DNA from 2 places in the Nocardioides sp. JQ2195 genome. Region 2 is predicted to be linked to the other one. Evidence: riboswitches for the same ligand, from Rfam matches in the RefSeq annotation. Region 2 holds a riboswitch; the other holds the start of a gene.

Region 1 (8,550 bases), 840 kb from region 2:
GTCTTCGGTCTCGGCGGCGAGCCTGCTGTTCAGCCGTCCCATCTCGTCGCGGAAGCGCCTCAGTGAGGCCCGGTCGGGAACCAGCCCCTGGCCGACCTCGTTGGTGACGGCGACGACGCGACGGCTGGTGCTGCGCCACGCCACGACGAGATCGTCGACCGCCGCTGTCACCTTCTCGGAGGCTCCAGCTGCCCACACGTCGTCGTCCCAGGCCTCGTGCTCGTCCATGACCCGGGTCAGCCACAGGGTCAGGCAGTCGATGAGCAGCGGCCCGCCCGCCGTCCGCAGCAGCCCGACGAGGTCGAGGGACTCGATCGTCGACCAGTGCTGGGGCCGTTGCAGCTGGTGCCGGCGCACCCGCTCGACCCACTCCGGGTCCTCCGAGCGCGGGTACGACGTCGCCACGTAGGTCACGTCCTCGGCGGCGGCCAGCAACCGCTCTGCCTCGGTCGACTTGCCGCTGCGGGCGCCACCGATCACGAGCGTGCGCAGGTGTGCGCGCGGATCGCTGTCACCTGGTGACTGCGCATCGCGCGCATCTGCTCCGGCCGCGTCGCGGTCGTGGGATCGCGGCACAGCGCGGTCACGTGGTGCCTGTGCGTTGCGTGCCCCCGGTCCGACGAGCGAGCCGTCGTCGACGATCCGGGCGCCGTACGCCGCCAGGCGGCGCGCGAGCTCGGGTGCCGGCGGGTTGTGGTGCGAGAGGTGTACGGCGACCAGGTCGGTCGCGTCGGTGATCGCACCGACACCGCGGAGCCGGCGTACCTGGTCGGCGAAGGCAGGGAGATCGAGATGGGAGGTGCCGTGGCTGACGAGGTCGCCGAAGGTCTGCTCCAGCAGCACCACGTCGTACGCCGCGTCCCGTGCCGCGGCGACGGTGGAGGCGGGCAGGGGACCGGTGTCGGTGGCATAGAGCACCCGCCCGCTCGGGGCGGCCACGTCGTAGAGCACGGCATCGTCGGTGTGTGCGGCAGCGAGGACGCGCACCACGCCGCCGGCGAGCACGAGTGAGTCCCCGGGAGCGACCACGTGGAAGCGCACGTGGGTGTCGGGTGCCAGCCACTGCCGGGCCCCGTCGATCACCGAGGCCGGACCGACCACGTCGAGCGGATCGTCGGCCGAGGTGACCCAGGAGCGGTAGAGCAGGAAGGCCGGCGCGGTGTGGTCGGGGTGGTCGTGCGTGAGCAGCACGTGCCGGACCGACGTCAACGACGCGCCACATCGCTCGGCGGTGCGGGGGGTCTCCGGGCCGCAGTCGAGCAGGAAGCTGTCGACCATCGCGCACGTCTGCGCGCGGACCCGGCCCGAGGCGCGAGCGGCCGCGCAGGAGGCGCAGCCACAGAACGGGTTCGGCCAACCGTCGGCCGCGCCGGTGCCGAGCACGCGGATGCTCATCGCAGGAACTCCACGTGGGGGTCGAAGTTCGCCAGTCGTGCCACGCGGCGGAAGGCGCGCAACAACGGAGCGCCGACCAGCAGCAGCAACAGGAAGGTGAAGATGCCACGAGCCAGGTCCCACACCACCGAGGTGGTCAGGTAGTAGCGCACGTAGTTGGTCGCGTTGGTGGCCACCGACGCTCCCTCCACGAAGCTGATGCCCTGACCGTACTGGCCGAAGGGCCAGAACCACAGGTTCATCAGTGCGCCGTAGAGGAGGCCGAGGAAGAAGCCGAGCCCGGCCATCAGGAGCACCTCACGGCGGCCGGGACGCACCGGCAGGCAGCCGGCGAGGAAGCCGACCCAGCCGGCGGCCATCATCTGGAACGGCAGCCACGGTCCGACGCCCCCGGTGATCAGCGCGCCGATGAAGAGCGAGAGCGCCCCCTGCACGAAGCCGAACCCGCGACCGAACACGCGTCCGCCGAGCATGATCAGCGCGAAGCTGGGTTCCAGTCCGGCCACGCCGGGGGAGAGCGCGCGCAGTGCGCCTCCCATCGCCGACAGCATGCCGAGGAGTGCGATTGCCTTGGCGTCGATGCCGCCGGCGTTGAGCTCGGCGAGCACGATCGCGGCGAGCAGCGGCAGGATCAGGGCGAACAGCCACGGGGCGTCCGAGCCGTGGGAGGAGGCCTCCACGCCGCCGGCGGGCTCGAAGACGAACGGCCAGCCGAAGGCGCCCAGGGTCACGATGCTGGCCAGGACCAGCGCGAAGCCGGCCGAGGCGTGCACCCGGATCGCGTGGACGTCACTCATGGGCGCTCCCGGCCAGCGAGTGATCGGTCGAGGCCAGGGCCGCGGCGACGTCGTGCACGGTCAACCACGGTTGCGGCGCCATCACCTTCGCCACCTGGGGGGCGAAGGCGGGGGAGGCGACCACCACGTCGGGGGCAGCACCGTCGGCGACGACCTCGCCGTCGGCGAGGACCACGACCCTCGAGGCCACCTCGGCCACCAGCTCCACGTCATGGGTGGCGAAAACGATGCCGTGGCCGGCGTCGGCGAGCTGGTGCAGGACCGTGATCAGCTGCTGCTTGGCGACGTAGTCGAGGCCACGGGTCGGCTCGTCCAGGAGCACCAACCGCGGCTCGGAGACCAGGACGATCGCCAGGGCCAGCGACAGCTTCTGGCCCTCCGACAGGTCGCGTGGGTGCTGCTCGCCGGGGATGCCGGGGGCCAGTCGGTCGAGCAGCTCCCGGGTGGCACCCTTCGTGGCTCCCGCGTCGCGGTCGGCCGTGGCGCACTCGTCGGCCACGCTCGCGGCGTACAACAGGTCGGCCGGCACCTGCGGGACCAGCCCGACCTCGCCGACCTCCACCCGGCCGGAGGTGGCCCTGTGCAGTCCCACGAAGGTGCGCAGGAGGGTCGACTTGCCCGCGCCGTTGCGGCCCATCAGGGCGACGATCTCGCCGGCGGCCACGCTGAGCGTGACGCCGTTGATCACGGGTCGTCGCGGATAGCCGGCGACCAGGTCCTTCACCGACCCGACCGGAGCTCCCAGGGAGGTCGCGCGGTGCTCCGGGGGAGGTACGTCGGCCAGCTGGGCGCGCAGCTCCACCGACCGGCGCCGGGCGTTGCGCACGGTCAGTGGCAACGGGGACCAGCCCGCCGCCCGCCCGAGCTGGACGACGGGAGGCGCGATCGGTGTGGTGGCCAGGACGGTGGCGGGATCGCCCGTCTCGACGTGGGCGCCGTTGCCGGGCACGTGGATGATCCGGTCGACGTACTGCACCACGCGCTCGAGGCGGTGCTCGGCCAGGACCACCGTCATGCCGAGGTCGTGGACCAGGCGTTGCAGCGTGGCCAGCACGTCCTCGGCGCCCAGCGGGTCGAGCGCGGAGGTCGGCTCGTCGAGCACGAGCACCTTGGGGTGCGTGGTCAGCACGGCACCGATGGCCACGCGCTGCTGCTGGCCACCGGAGAGCTGGGCCAGGGGACGACCGCGCAGGTCGGCCAGACCGAGCAGGTCGAGGGTCTCCTCGACCCGCTTGCGCATGGTGGACGGCGACACACCGAGGGACTCCATGCCGTAGGCGAGCTCGTCCTCGACGTTGTCGGTGACGAAGCCGGCCAGGGGGTCCTGTCCGACGAAGCCGACCACGTCGGCGAGGTCGCGGGGCCGGTGGGTCGCGGTGTCGCGCCCGTCGACGGTGACCCGGCCGCGCAGGGTGCCGCCGGAGAAGTGCGGCACGAGGCCGTTGACGGCACGCAGGAGCGTGGACTTGCCGCTTCCCGTGCGGCCCATCACCAGCACCATCTCGCCTTCGGGGACGTGCAGGTCGACGTCGCTCAACGTGGGGGCGGCGGCGCCCGAGTAGGTGATGGAGACCTGGTCGAAGCGGATCATGCCGCCACCTCGAGCTCGTCGGGCTGCGCCTGGGCTGCCGGGCGGGGCAACGGCGGGGCGAGGAACGCCGGGAGCGCCCCGACCAGGATGCCGACGCAGGCCAGCACCGGCACGGGCGGGACCTTCGCGACGGAGCCCATCACCAGGGTCGTCGGGTCGACCCGCATCTGCCAGAACGTCAGCACGGCCGCGGTGAGGCCACTGGCGACGACGAGCAGCTCGGGGACCGCCTCCGGGTCCGGGCGGTAGCGGGTGCGCCCGGTGCGACGACCGCCGACCACGAGCCCGGCGATGCCGAGGACGCAGCCGACAAGCAGTGCCGGCAGGCCCATCCAGTCGGAGGCTGTGCCGCTGAGGATCCCGTAGACGCCGAGGCAGACGCCGAGCATCCCGGTGATCACGAGGGCGGAGGTGATCCGGCGCGAGCGCGGGTCGGAGACCGTCGTCCGTCCGTAGCCACGCGAGTCCATCGCGGCGGCCAGGTCCACCGACCGCTCCAGGGCGCCCTCGAGCATCGGCATCGCCAGCCGACCGAAGCGACGGATCCGCCCGGTGTTGCCGCCGCGCAGCCTGGCCGCGTCGCGGACCCGACGGGCGTCGGTGGCCAACTGGGGCGCGAAGGTGAGCGCGATGATGCAGGCGACACCGATCTCGTACAACGCCGCCGGCACGTAGCGCAGGAGCTGGCGGGCGCTGCCCAGGGCGTTCGCTGCCCCGATGCAGCAGAAGATCGCGGCCAGCTGCAGCGCGACGTACAGCGCCGACAACAGGGCCTCGAGGGTCACCTCGCCGCCGATCTGCAGCCCGGTCGACTCGGGCAGGGGAAGCTGCGGCAGCGTGAACAGGACGGTCAGGCCCTGGGCGTTGCCCGAGAGCAGGGTCTGGAAGACCAGGTGGACGGCGATCACGAAGAGCGCCAGCTTGAAGAACAGGGCGTACGACGACGCCCACGGGGTGTCGCCACGACGAGCCGACACGACGAACCAGCTCACCGCGATGATCAACAGCAGCGGGACGGGGTTCATCGTGCGGCTCGCCGCGGCGGCCAGGCCGATCGCCCACAGCCACCAGGCACCCGGGTGCAGTGCACGCGGGTGGGTGATCAGGTGGTGTGGGCGCATGATCAGGCTGCTGAGCGGTTGCGGCGGGCCAGGACGAGACCGCCGGCGAGGAGCACCACGATGACGCCGCCGACGCCCAGGAGGACGGGAAGGTTGTCGTCGTCGGACTCGGAGTCGGCCCCGGAGACGTCGGAGCCGGAGGCGTCACCCGCCGCGGCGGTCTGGAACTCGACGGTTCCCTCCTCGGCAGGGGTGCCCTTCTCGGCGGTGTCGCTGGAGCAACCGGTGGCGGGGTAGCCGCTGATGCCGCACAGGCTCGGGCCGTAGGAGGACTTCTCCGTGCGCAGGTCGGGCGCGACGGCCTGCAACGTCTGCAGCCCGGTGGCCTTCGTCGGGACCACGGCACACAACGCCTCGGGTTCGGGGATCTCGGCGCCCTTCGCGGCGTCGGCCTCCACGCCGTAGTCAATGAGGACGGCCACCCGCTTCTGGTCGGACTCGGCCTCCTTGTCGCCGCACACCGACTCGAAGGTGACCTTGCTGAGGTCGGCACGGGGGACGTTGGGGTTGTTGAAGTCGGCGGGGGCCGCATAGCGGTAGCCCTCGACGGTGCCGTCCTTCGGCTTCGACGACGACGGACCGACCGCCTGGGCGACGAACTTGTCGTTGCTCACGCTGAAGTAGGCCCAGTAGCGGTAGACGTCGTCGGCGTGGGCGGTGGACGGGGTCAGGGCGATGACCAGTCCGGCCAGGGCCAGGGACAGGGCGGTGGCGATGGTGGTGCGCAGCGAACGCATTGGGTGGTGACCTTCTCTTGGGTTCGGCACGCGGGGTCGTGAACCGGACCGGAGGAGCGCCCGGCTCCCGTTCCGCAGACCTCGGCGGTTTGGAGCCAACATCCCGTCCGGTGTTCCGGCTTGACGGCTGCGGGTCAGCGCCGGAATCTCACCGGCTTCCCCAGAGCGGGACGTGCAGCACGACGCCACGAGACGACGTACCAGTCCGAAATGTGCCACCGTGCCTCCCGTTCGTCAAAGGCGGGCGCGCTAGTCTCACGCCATGGCCAACGTCCCCCCAGAGCCGACCACCTTCAAACCCAGCCCGGAACCGCCGCGTCCGTGGACCTGGCGCCTCGAGGACGCCTCGGGTGCCGTGGTGGAGATCACCGGCGACCTGGCCGACGAGACGTTCGTCAGCCAGGCGGACGCCGAGTCGTGGGTGGGCGAGTTCTACGCCGACCTGGCCGAGCAGGGTGTCGACGCGGTGACGCTCTTCGAGGCCGACCGCGAGGTCTACGGTCCGATGAGCCTGCACGCCTGAGCCTGCACGCTTGAGCCTGCACGCCTGAGCCTGCACCATGAGTTGCCAGGGCCCTTCGATCTGATCGGCCGGTGATGACGCCGATCGACTGCTCGTCGGCGCAGACGAAGGCGACGTGGAGCGCAGCAGGCGGAGCGGACGGCTCAGCCCAGCTCCAGGATCGCGGCCAGCACCTTCTCACCGAGCGCCCGGTCGGCCTCAGGGTCGCCGCCCGCGGGAAGGTCCGTGCGCGGGGGAGGCGCCTGCTCCCCGGGGAGCAGCACGCGGTGCCCGGCCCCGGCCTCGACGAGGTGGGTGGTGTCCTGTCCGTGGTGGGTGCGACGGGCGACGATGTCCTCGCAGAACGCCGCGGACTGCCACACCCGGTCGTCGCCGCCGGCGCTCACGATGACGGAGGCGTCGATGCGTTCCACCGGGATGTCGTAGTCGACCCGGTTGCCGTTGAGGGCGGCCACGCTCTTCTCGTGCACCTCGCGCGCGTCCGCCAGCGCGTGCCCGGTCTGGTCGACGTACGGAACGCCGGCGATCGGCTCACCGCGCCAGGTCCACTTCGCGTCGTGCACCGGACGGCCGTCCTCGAGGTCCGGGCATTCCCACACCACCGAGGTCGGCGACAGGGCGATCACCGCGGAGACCCGGACGTCACGCGCCGCCAGCAGCAGGGCTGCTTCCGCCCCGAAGGAGACACCGAGGATGCCCACGCGACGGCATCGCCGGTCGAGCTGCTCGAGGTGGGGCAGCAGCGACTCCAGCGGAACCCGCCGCGGGGTCCTCGGCTGCCCGGTGCCGCCGAACCACTGCACCGGGACGGCGTCGATGCCGTGCGTGCGCAACATCTCGCAGCGCTGTGTCTCGAGACGACCGGACGAACCGGAGAGGACCATCAGACCAAGCTCGGAGTGGGTCACACCTTCATGGAACCACGCGTCGTAGGCTGCTGTCGTGCAGCCCTACCTCGACCTCCTCCAGCGTGTCCTCGACGACGGCGCCGACAAGGGGGACCGCACCGGCACCGGCACCCGCAGCGTGTTCGGCCACCAGATGCGGTTCGACCTGTCGGCCGGTTTCCCGCTCGTCACCACCAAGAAGGTGCACACCCGCTCGGTGTTCGCCGAGCTGCTGTGGTTCCTGCGCGGTGACACCAACGTGAAGTGGCTCCAGGACCGCGGCGTCTCGATCTGGGACGAGTGGGCCGACGAGAACGGCGACCTCGGACCGGTCTACGGCTACCAGTGGCGCTCCTGGCCGGCTCCGGACGGCAGCCACGTCGACCAGGTCAAGCAGGTCATCGAGCAGATCCGCCGCGACCCCGACTCGCGGCGCCACATCGTCTCCGCGTGGAACGTCGCCGACATCCCGCAGATGGCGCTGGCGCCGTGCCACACGATGTTCCAGTTCTACGTCGCGCCGCCCCAAGGAGACAGCGTTCGGGGCCGCTTGTCCTGCCAGCTCTACCAACGCAGCGCCGACGTGTTCCTCGGAGTGCCGTTCAACATCGCCTCCTACGCGCTGCTCACCCACATGGTCGCCCAGGTCACCGGGCTCGAGGTCGGTGACTTCGTGCACACCTTCGGCGATGCGCACCTCTACTCCAACCACCTCGAGCAGGCGAGGCTCCAGCTGACCCGCGAGCCGCGTCCGCTGCCGACGTTGACGCTCGACCCGTCGGTCACCGAGATCGACGGCTTCGACCTCGACCACATCACCCTCGAGGGCTACCACCCCCACCCCGGGATCAAGGCCCCGATCGCCGTCTGAGATGCGCGAACGGTGGATTCTTGATGCCCGAACGGTGGATTCTTGATGCCCGAACCGACGATTCCTGACGCCCCGCGGGTCGTCATGGTGGCGGCGTACGCCCGGAACCGGGTGATCGGCGACGGTGGTGAGATCCCGTGGCACATCTCCGAGGACTTCGCGCACTTCAAGAAGGTCACCCTCGGCCACACCCTGGTGATGGGCCGGGCGACCTACGACTCGATCGGGCGCCCGCTGCCCGGGCGTACGACGATCGTGGTCACCCGCCAGCGCGACTGGAGCGCGGGGGAGTACGCCGACAAGGTGCTGGTCGCGCACAGCATTAACGAGGCGCTCGACCTCGCCGCGACCCAGCCGGGAGACACCGTCATCGCGGGCGGCACGCAGGTCTATGAGCAGGCGATGCCGTTCGCCACCCACCAGGTCCTCACCGAGATCGACCTCGAGCCGCAGGGTGACGCCCGGTATCCCGAGTTCAGCCCGGACGAGTGGCGCGAGACCGGTCGCGCCGCGGGCCCCGGGCTCGACTGGGTCTGGTGGGAGCGCACGGCTGCGCCGCCGACGATCGTGGTGGCCGCAGTCGCGTTCGTCCGCGATCGACAGGTGCTCACCGTCCGCAAGCGCGGCA
Region 2 (8,550 bases):
ACCGCCAGGTCCCAGTGCAGCAAGGCAATTCTCCACCATCGACGGCGCTGTGGCACCACCTCCGACGAAGATCGCGTCGGGCCTCGCCAGAGCGTCAAGTGCCTCCGGAGCACGGCCTTCGACGACCTCCAACGCGGGTACGCCGAGTGCTTGCGCGTTGCGCGTGATCCGAGCGGCACGCTCCGGGTTGCTCTCGACGGCGATGGTGCGACAGGTCGGATGTGCCCGCATCCACTCGATGCCCACCGAGCCGGCACCGGCGCCGACGTCCCACAGCAACGCCGCGGGGGTCGGAGCGAGCCGGGCCAGTGCCGAGGCACGCAGGTCGCGCTTGGTGAGCTGACCGTCGTGCTCGAAGGCGTCGTCCGGAAGACCGGCCGCCCAGCCGCCGATCACCGGCCCGACCAGGGCGAGAGCGATCACGTTGAGCTGGGGCGCTGCCAGGTCCCACGCGGCGGCCGTCGACACCATGCGCGTCTCGTCGCGGGAGCCGAGGTCCCCAAGGACCGTCATCGTCGACGCGCCGTAGCCCACGCGGTCGAGCAGGGCGGCGACCGCTGCCGGCGTACGGGCATCGGAGGAGAGCACGACGAGGCGGTGCCCGGGGGCGAGTGCGCGGAGCACCGCGTGCACGTCGCGTCCGACCAGGCTGACCACCTCGACCATCTCGGCGTCCCACCCCATCCGGGCGCGGGCCAGCGCGACCGACGAGACCGCTGGTTCGACGGCCACGGCGCCGCGGCCGAGCAGCTCGACCAGCGTGCCCCCGATGCCGGAGACGAACGGGTCGCCCGAGGCCAGGGCGACCACGCGCTTGCCGTCGTGCTTCCACAGCAGTGCCGGCAGACCGTCGCGCAACGGTGACGGCCACGACTCGCGGACCTGGCCGGGTGCGTCCGGCAGCATGGCCAGGTGGCGGTCCCCACCGAGGACCACCTCGGCGCGCAGGACGCGTTCCCGCTGGGCGGCGGGGAGGCCCGGCCAGCCGTCGGCGCCGATCCCGATGACGGTGACGGCAGATGACATGAGGCCAGACACTAGTGGGTCAGTGGGTCATCGCGAACCAGCGTCCGCGGCGACGACCCACCTCGATCGGATGGTCGAAGGTCTCCGTGACGAGGTCGGAGGTCAGCGCACGCCCCCGCTCCCCCTGCGACATCGTGTGCCCGTGCGGTTCGTCCGTGTCGGTGCCCAGCGTCTTGATCAACAGGCGAGCACGGTCACGGGTCTCGGGCGACGGTTGCCACCGCGGCACCATCTCGTTGGTGCCCGTCTCCCCGGTGAGCACGACCTCCTCCACCGAGAGGTTCGACCCGATCTGGTGGCGCGGGTTCACGTGGCCGATCGAGCGGCGCAACTCCCGCAGGTCGACCCGCCCGAGCTTGTGCCCGAGCACGTGCACCTCCCCGCGGGTCGGGAACGACAGCGCACCGAAGAGGTTGAGCAGGGTGGTCTTTCCCGCGCCGTTCGGGCCGATCAGCGCCCAGTGCTCGCCGCGGCGCACGGTCAGCGAGATGTCCTCGAGCAACGTGCGCCCGCCCCGGACGAAGGCGACGTCGCGAAGCTCCAGGGCGTTGTCAGCTGCACTCACCACGAGAATCCGACGCGGTCCTCCGGACGTCCTGTCTCACTGCTCGACTGGTGGCCTCGTGGACGACCCCGGCGCCCGACCGGCTACGGTGACGCCGAAGGCACGAGGTGTCCCGAAGCCGCCGTCCCCGGACGGCTGCGGAGGGGAGAATCTGGGAAGCCGGTGAGAATCCGGCACAGGGCCCGCTGCGGTGACTCAGGCAACACGACCTGGGAAGTCCGAAGACCGGCCTCGCGCCGCCACCAGTCAGTTGGCGAATGAGAGCGGGAGCCCCCAATGCCACCTTCTTCACACCTATTTCCCTTCAGTGCCGTCGTCGGATCCGATGACATGGCCCTGGCCCTGGTCCTCACCACGATCTCTCCGTCGGTTGGCGGCGTGCTCGTGCGTGGCGAGAAGGGCACCGCGAAGTCCACCATGGTGCGCGCGCTCGCGTCCGTGCTGCCGCCGATCGAGGTGATCGCCGGCGACCGGTTCTCCAGCGACCCTCGCGAGGCGAGTCCCGCCTCCCCGGACGGCCCGTTCCCGGCTGATGCCGACACCGAGACCAGGCCGGTGCGCCTGGTCGAGCTGCCGGTCGGTGCCACCGAGGACCGGGTGCTCGGATCGCTCCACCTCGAGAAGGCCCTCTCGTCCGGCGTCGCCGAGTACGAGCCCGGGCTGCTGGCCCGGGCCCACCGCGGCATCCTCTACGTCGACGAGGTCAACCTGCTGCACGACCACCTCGTCGACCTCCTCCTCGATGCCGCCGCGATGGGTCGCTCCACCGTCGAGCGCGACGGGGTCTCGGTCGAGCACGCCGCCCGCTTCGTGCTGGTCGGCACGATGAACCCCGAGGAGGGCGAGCTGCGGCCGCAGCTGCTGGACCGCTTCGGGCTCACCGTCGAGGTGGCCGCTCCGCGTGACCCGGCGCTGCGGGTCGACGTGGTCCGCCGGCGGATCGCCTTCGAGACCGATCCCGCCGGGTTCGCTGCGTCGTACGCCGAGGACGAGCGCGCGCTGACCGACCGGATCCTGGCCGCCCAGAAGCTCGTCGACCAGGTCGTGCTCGGCGACGCGGCACTCCTCACGATCGCCGAGGTCTGCGCCGCCTTCGACGTCGACGGAATGCGCGCCGACATCGTCACCGCGCGGGCCGCGGTCGCGCACGCTGCGTGGCACGGGCGTACGACGGTCAGTCGCGAGGACATCCGCGCTGCGGCCCGCCTGTCGCTCCCCCACCGACGCCGGCGCAACCCGTTCGACGCGCCCGGCATCGACGAGGACCTGCTCGACCAGCTCCTCGGTGACGATGACCTCCCTCCCGAGCCGCCGGCGGGTGGGCCCGGTGGTGGGCCCGGTGGTGGGCCCGGTGGTGGGCCGGATGGTGGCGGCTCCCCCGACACCTCCCCCGACACCTCCCCCTCCGACTCTCCCGACGCAACGTCATCCGATTCGGCGCCTCCGACGACCGCAACGGATGACGTCCCGAGCGTCGACTCCGCAACCTCATCCGCAACGTCATTCGAATCGGGCCCCGGGACGACCAGTTCGTATGACGCCAGCGAGGCGGGGGTCGGCAGCACGCAGGTGGCCCGGGCGAGCCAGCCCTACCGACCGAAGCTGTTCACCGTGTCCGGCACCGGGGCGGGTGAGAACGGGCGCCGCAGCCGGGCGATCACCGACTCCGGGCGTCGCATCGGTGCACGTCGACCCGCAGGTGGAGTGGGCGGATCGATCCACCTCACCGAGACCATCCGCGCCGCGGCTCCCCACCAGTTCGGACGCGGTCGGACCGCTGGCCCGATGCGGTTCCGTGGTGACGACCTCCGGGTCGCCACCAAGGAGGGCCACGAGTCGAACCTGATCCTCTTCTGCGTCGATGCCTCCGGCTCGATGGCCGCGAAGAGGCGGATGGAGCAGGTGAAGACCGCGATCCTCTCGTTGCTGCTCGACGCCTACCAGCGTCGCGACAAGGTCGGCCTGGTCACCTTCCGGGGCGGTGAGGCCAGCCTCGTGCTGCCGCCGACCCACTCGGTCGACATCGCGGCCAGCCGACTCGAGGAGCTTCCGTCCGGCGGTCGCACCCCGCTGGCGGAGGGACTGCTGAAGGCCGCCGAGGTGCTGCGGCTGGAGAGGATCCGCGACCCGCGACGACGTCCGTTGCTGGTGACAGTGACGGACGGGCGGGCGACGTACGGACCCGAGGCAGTACCCCGCTCGCGCCGGGTCGCGGCGTACGTCGCTGGCCAGGGCATCTCGTCGCTCGTGATCGACTGCGAGGTCGGCCGCTTCCGGATGGGATTGGCGGACACGTTGGCCGGTGAGCTGCGAGCCGAGTACGTCCCTCTCGGGGAGGTCAGCGCCAGCGCCCTGACCACCGTGGTGCGCGGATCCCTCGCGGGCCAGGACGAAGGAGCGGCCTGATGCCGAAGGGTGTTGCGCCGAACGTTCCCGACGACGGGCTGACCACCGCACAGCGTCGCAACCAACCGCTGCTGATGGTCAACACCGGCGACGGGAAGGGCAAGTCGACCGCCGCCTTCGGGCTGGCGATCCGTTCGTGGAACCAGGGGTGGAACATCGGTGTCTTCCAGTTCGTGAAGTCGGCCAAGTGGCGCATCGGCGAGCAGACCGTGCTCGAGCGCCTCGGCCGGCTGCACGAGGAGACCGGCGAGGGCGGGCCGGTCGAGTGGCACAAGATGGGCTCCGGCTGGTCGTGGTCGCGCAAGGAGGGCACCGCCGAGGACCACGCCCGCGACGCTGCCGAGGGCTGGGCCGAGGTCAAGCGCCGGATCGCCGAGGAACGCCACGACCTCTACGTGCTCGACGAGTTCACCTACCCGATGGAGTGGGGCTGGGTCGACGTCGACGACGTGGTCTCGACGCTCCGCGACCGCCCGGGCCGACAGTACGTCGTGGTCACCGGACGCCGCGCGAACCCGAAGCTGGTCGAGGCTGCCGACCTGGTCACCGAGATGACCAAGGTCAAGCACCAGATGGACCGCGGCCAGAAGGGCCAGCGGGGCATCGAATGGTGAGCCTTCCGCGCCTGGTGATCGCGGCTCCCGCGTCCGGGCACGGCAAGACCACCATCGCCACCGGGTTGATGTCGGCGCTCTCGCGTCGCGGGTCGGCGGTCAGCGGGCACAAGGTGGGACCTGACTACATCGACCCCGGCTACCACGCGCTGGCCACCGGCCGGCCGGGACGCAACCTCGACCCGCACCTGGTCGGTGAGGACCTGCTGGTCCCCCTGCTGCTGCACGGTGCTGCCGGCGCTGACCTGGCGGTCGTCGAAGGCGTAATGGGCCTGTACGACGGACAGATCGGCGGCGACGGATTCGCCTCCACTGCCCACGTGGCCGCGGTGACCCGTTCCCCGATCGTGCTCGTCGTCGACGTCTCGCACGCGTCACGTTCCGTCGGAGCCGTCGTCCACGGCATGGCATCGTTCGACCCCTCGGTCGAGATCGCCGGGGTGATCCTGAACAAGGCCGGATCGGTGCGGCACGCTGACGAGGTACGCCGGTCGATCCACCTGCCGGTGCTCGGCGTACTGCACCGTGACGACGGGATCGTGGCCCCCTCGCGCCACCTCGGGCTCGTGCCCGCTGACGAGCGCGACGAAGCCGCGGCGACGCTGGACCGGTTGACCGAGCGGATCACCGAGCGGATCGACCTGGACGCCGTCCTCGAGCTCGCCTCACGTGCCCCGGACCTGGCGGCCGAGCCGTGGGACCCGGTGACGGTGATGCAGGGCGTGCTCCCGGACCCCGGCCTGGACGAACGCTCGCTGGTGTCCGTTGCTCGACCACCGGACGCCAGCGTGGTCGTGACTGACCACTCCTCCGCCGCTGCTCGACCACCGGGTGTTGCTCCGGTGGTCGCGATGGCCGGTGGGCGTGCCTTCACGTTCCGCTACGCGGAGACCGAGGAGCTGCTGCGCGCCGCCGGTTGCGAGGTGGTCGCCTTCGACCCTCTTCACGACACCGCGCTCCCCCCGGGAACGGCAGGCATCTACCTCGGCGGGGGCTTCCCCGAGGTGCATGCCGCGGGTCTCTCCTCCAACGAACCACTGCGCCGGGCTCTCGCGGCGGCCATCGACGCCGGCGTGCCGACCGTCGCCGAGTGCGCCGGACTCCTCTACCTGTGCCGTTCCGTCGACAACGCGGCCATGGTCGGAGCCTTGGCAGCCGAGGCGCGCATGACGCCGAGGTTGACGTTGTCCTACCGTCACGCCGAGTCCACGGGCTCGACCCTGCTCGGCAGGCCGGGCGAGGTCGTCACCGGACACGAGTTCCACCGCACCACCGTGGCGCCGGCCTCCTCCGACGTGCCCGCGTGGACCGTCGCCGGCAGCCCCATCGGCTTCGCCTCCGACACGGTGCACGCGTCCTACCTGCACACCCACTGGGCCGGTCACCCGCAGCTGGCCCGACGGTTCGCGGAGGCGGTGTTCGCCTACGACGCGAGCGTGGTTTCGAGCCCCTCGCCGGGGCTCGCTCCGCAACCACCGTCAACACTGACGGTGGGTGCGACCCGCGAGGCGGTGGTTGAGGAGGGCGAGGAACGAGCCCGTCTCGAAACCTCCGCTCCATCGGATCCGTTGCGGCACCACGGGGACGTCGAGGCTGACGAGGGCATGGTCGACCTCGCCGTCAACGTCCATGACGGGCCGCGGCCGGCGTGGTTGCACGATCAGCTGGTGGCAAGCCTCGATGCCGTCGACCACTACCCCTCAGCCTCCGGTGCCGAGCGCGCGATCGCTCGCCGGCACGGTCGTAGGTCGGATGACGTGCTGGCGACGGCGGGTGCGGCAGAGGCCTTCTCACTCGTCGCCCGCCTGCGGGACTGGCGCCGACCCGTCGTCGTGCATCCCCAGTTCACCGAGCCCGACGTGGCCCTGACCATGGCCGGCCACGCACCCGATCACGTGCTCTGCAAGGCGTCTGACGGTTTCTGCCTCGACCCCGACGAGGTCCCCGAGGACGCCGATCTCGTGGTCGTCGGCAACCCGACCAACCCGACCGGGATCCTGCACCCGGTGTCGACGATCCGCGCCTTGGTGCGGCCGGGGCGCCTCGTGGTGGTCGACGAGGCGTTCATGGATGGAGTTCCCGGCGAGGCCCAGTCCTTGGCCGGTGAGCGCACGCCCGGGTTGGTCGTGATCCGGAGTCTCACCAAGCTGTGGGCGATCCCGGGTGTCCGTGCCGGTTATGTCCTCGCCGAGCCGTCCGTCGTCACAGCTCTCAGGAACCACCAGGTGCCCTGGTCGGTCTCGACGACAGCTGCCGCGGCCATGTCGGCCTGTGCCGGCGACGAGGCTGCCGCAGACGCAGCCGAGCGCGCGCGTCAGATCGTCGTACGCCGCAAGGTGCTCACCGACGGGCTCAGTGAGCTGGGTCTCGAGCACGTCGCCTCGAGCGCTCCGTTCGTGCTGGTCCGAGGGCCCGTCGGGCTGCGTGAGCGGCTGCGGTCGGCGGGATTCGCCGTCCGTCGTGCAGACACCTTCCCGGGCCTGGACGAGACCTGGATCCGTGTCGCCGTACGGGCTCCCGACGTCACCCGGAAGTTCCTGACGACACTGGGTGTCGAGCTCGGTTGACCCGGATCAAGTCCACCACGAGAGGGCGTCGCGACACGCGGCCCGGCATGCTCTAGGCTGCTCACGAACGGGCACGAGGAAGCCGGTGGAACTCCGGCACAGTCGCGCTACTGTGACATCGCTTCGGCAGCATCGAGGCGGTGGAGTCAGACCCGAAGGCCCGTGAAATCCCCACCAGTCAAGGGACGCACCATCCCTCAGGAGGAAACATGTCACAGGTCTCTGCATCCGCTCCCGCCGTCGAGGTCCCCTCGATCCCGCTCGGCCAGATCGCCCCGTGGGCGCTCTTCTTCGGCCTCATCGCCGTGCTCGCGCTGTTCTTCGTGAGCACCGACCAGGGCGCCACGTCGCTGATCTCCGGTACCGCGATCCACGAGTGGGTCCACGACGGTCGCCACCTGCTCGGCTACCCCTGCCACTGAGCCGCTGACGGCCCCGCGGGCCCACGAGCTGCACCGCAGCACGCCATCTCACGCCGCAACGTCATACGCACAGGTCGCCCCGACAGCCCCACCGCATGACGCAGCGCAACGTCATACGCACAGGTCGTCCCGGCCACCAACCCGTATGACGTCGCGTCACTCGCTTGTCTTCCGCGCTCTCGCGCAGTTTTGAACGGACCCACCATGACCGCACGCAACATCCTGATCAGGGGCCTGGTTGCCGGTTTCGTCGCCGGTATCCTCGCCTTCCTCGTCGCCCACCAGGTCGGCGAACCCCACGTCGAGAAGGCGATCGCCCTCGAAGAGGCCGGGACGGCCGACGAAGCGGCTCCCGCCGAGCACACCCACGAGCACGACGGGGCGCACACAGACGCCGGCGCGACCCACGAGCACGACGAGGAACACACAGACACCGGCGCGACCCACGAGCACGACGAGGCGCACACAGACACCGGCGCGACCCACGAGCACGACGAGTCCGGTGGCGGACACAGCCACGGCGACGGCGAGTCCGAGGTGTCGCGCGCCGACCAGAGGACCTGGGGACTGTTGACCGGCACGCTCGTCGTGGGCACCGCACTGGGCGGGATCGTCGCCCTGGTCTCCGCCGCCGCCGTCGGTCGCATCGGTCGTCTCCGACCGGCCGCCTCCACCGCCCTGGTCACCGCGATCGGCTTCGTCGCGTTCGCCGTGGTGCCGTGGTTCAAGTACCCGGCCGCTCCCCCGGCCGTCGGTTCCGGCGAGACCATCGGCGAGCGCACGGTCGACTACTTCGTCTTCCTCACGATCTCGATCCTCGCCGCGTTCGCCGCCACTCTGCTAGCCCGCCGCATGCACACGCAGCTCAGCGCCTACGCCAGCGTCGTGATCGGCGTCGCGGTCTACCTCCTGGTGGTGATCGTGAGCGCCGTCGCGATGCCGACGGTCAA

The links. A riboswitch is a leader RNA that binds a small molecule or an ion and turns the genes downstream of it on or off. The one in region 2 is predicted to bind cobalamin.
Region 1: it holds a riboswitch for cobalamin, as region 2 does, so the genes downstream of both, ncot_RS10850 (SCO2322 family protein) here and ncot_RS14910 (VWA domain-containing protein) in region 2, are expected to answer to the same signal.

What each region holds. Positions count from the first base shown of each region.
Region 1 covers NZ_CP050902.1:2,288,287-2,296,836, reverse strand. Annotated here, with positions in the region: gene ncot_RS19695 (bifunctional adenosylcobinamide kinase/adenosylcobinamide-phosphate guanylyltransferase) at 1-1,395, opposite strand, end outside; gene ncot_RS10865 (ECF transporter S component) at 1,392-2,192, opposite strand; gene ncot_RS10860 (ABC transporter ATP-binding protein) at 2,185-3,783, opposite strand; gene ncot_RS10855 (energy-coupling factor transporter transmembrane component T) at 3,780-4,904, opposite strand; gene ncot_RS10850 (SCO2322 family protein) at 4,907-5,641, opposite strand; cobalamin riboswitch at 5,728-5,849, opposite strand; gene ncot_RS10845 (hypothetical protein) at 5,904-6,164, shown strand; gene ncot_RS10840 (acyl-CoA thioester hydrolase/BAAT C-terminal domain-containing protein) at 6,308-7,072, opposite strand; gene ncot_RS10835 (thymidylate synthase) at 7,107-7,922, shown strand; gene ncot_RS19690 (dihydrofolate reductase) at 7,968-8,550, shown strand, end outside.
Region 2 covers NZ_CP050902.1:3,124,336-3,132,885, forward strand. Annotated here, with positions in the region: gene cbiE (precorrin-6y C5,15-methyltransferase (decarboxylating) subunit CbiE) at 1-1,026, opposite strand, end outside; gene ncot_RS14905 (ATP-binding cassette domain-containing protein) at 1,046-1,591, opposite strand; cobalamin riboswitch at 1,680-1,840, shown strand; gene ncot_RS14910 (VWA domain-containing protein) at 1,922-3,997, shown strand; gene cobO (cob(I)yrinic acid a,c-diamide adenosyltransferase) at 3,997-4,611, shown strand; gene ncot_RS14920 (cobyrinate a,c-diamide synthase) at 4,605-7,178, shown strand; gene ncot_RS14925 (CbtB-domain containing protein) at 7,388-7,600, shown strand; gene ncot_RS14930 (CbtA family protein) at 7,805-8,550, shown strand, end outside.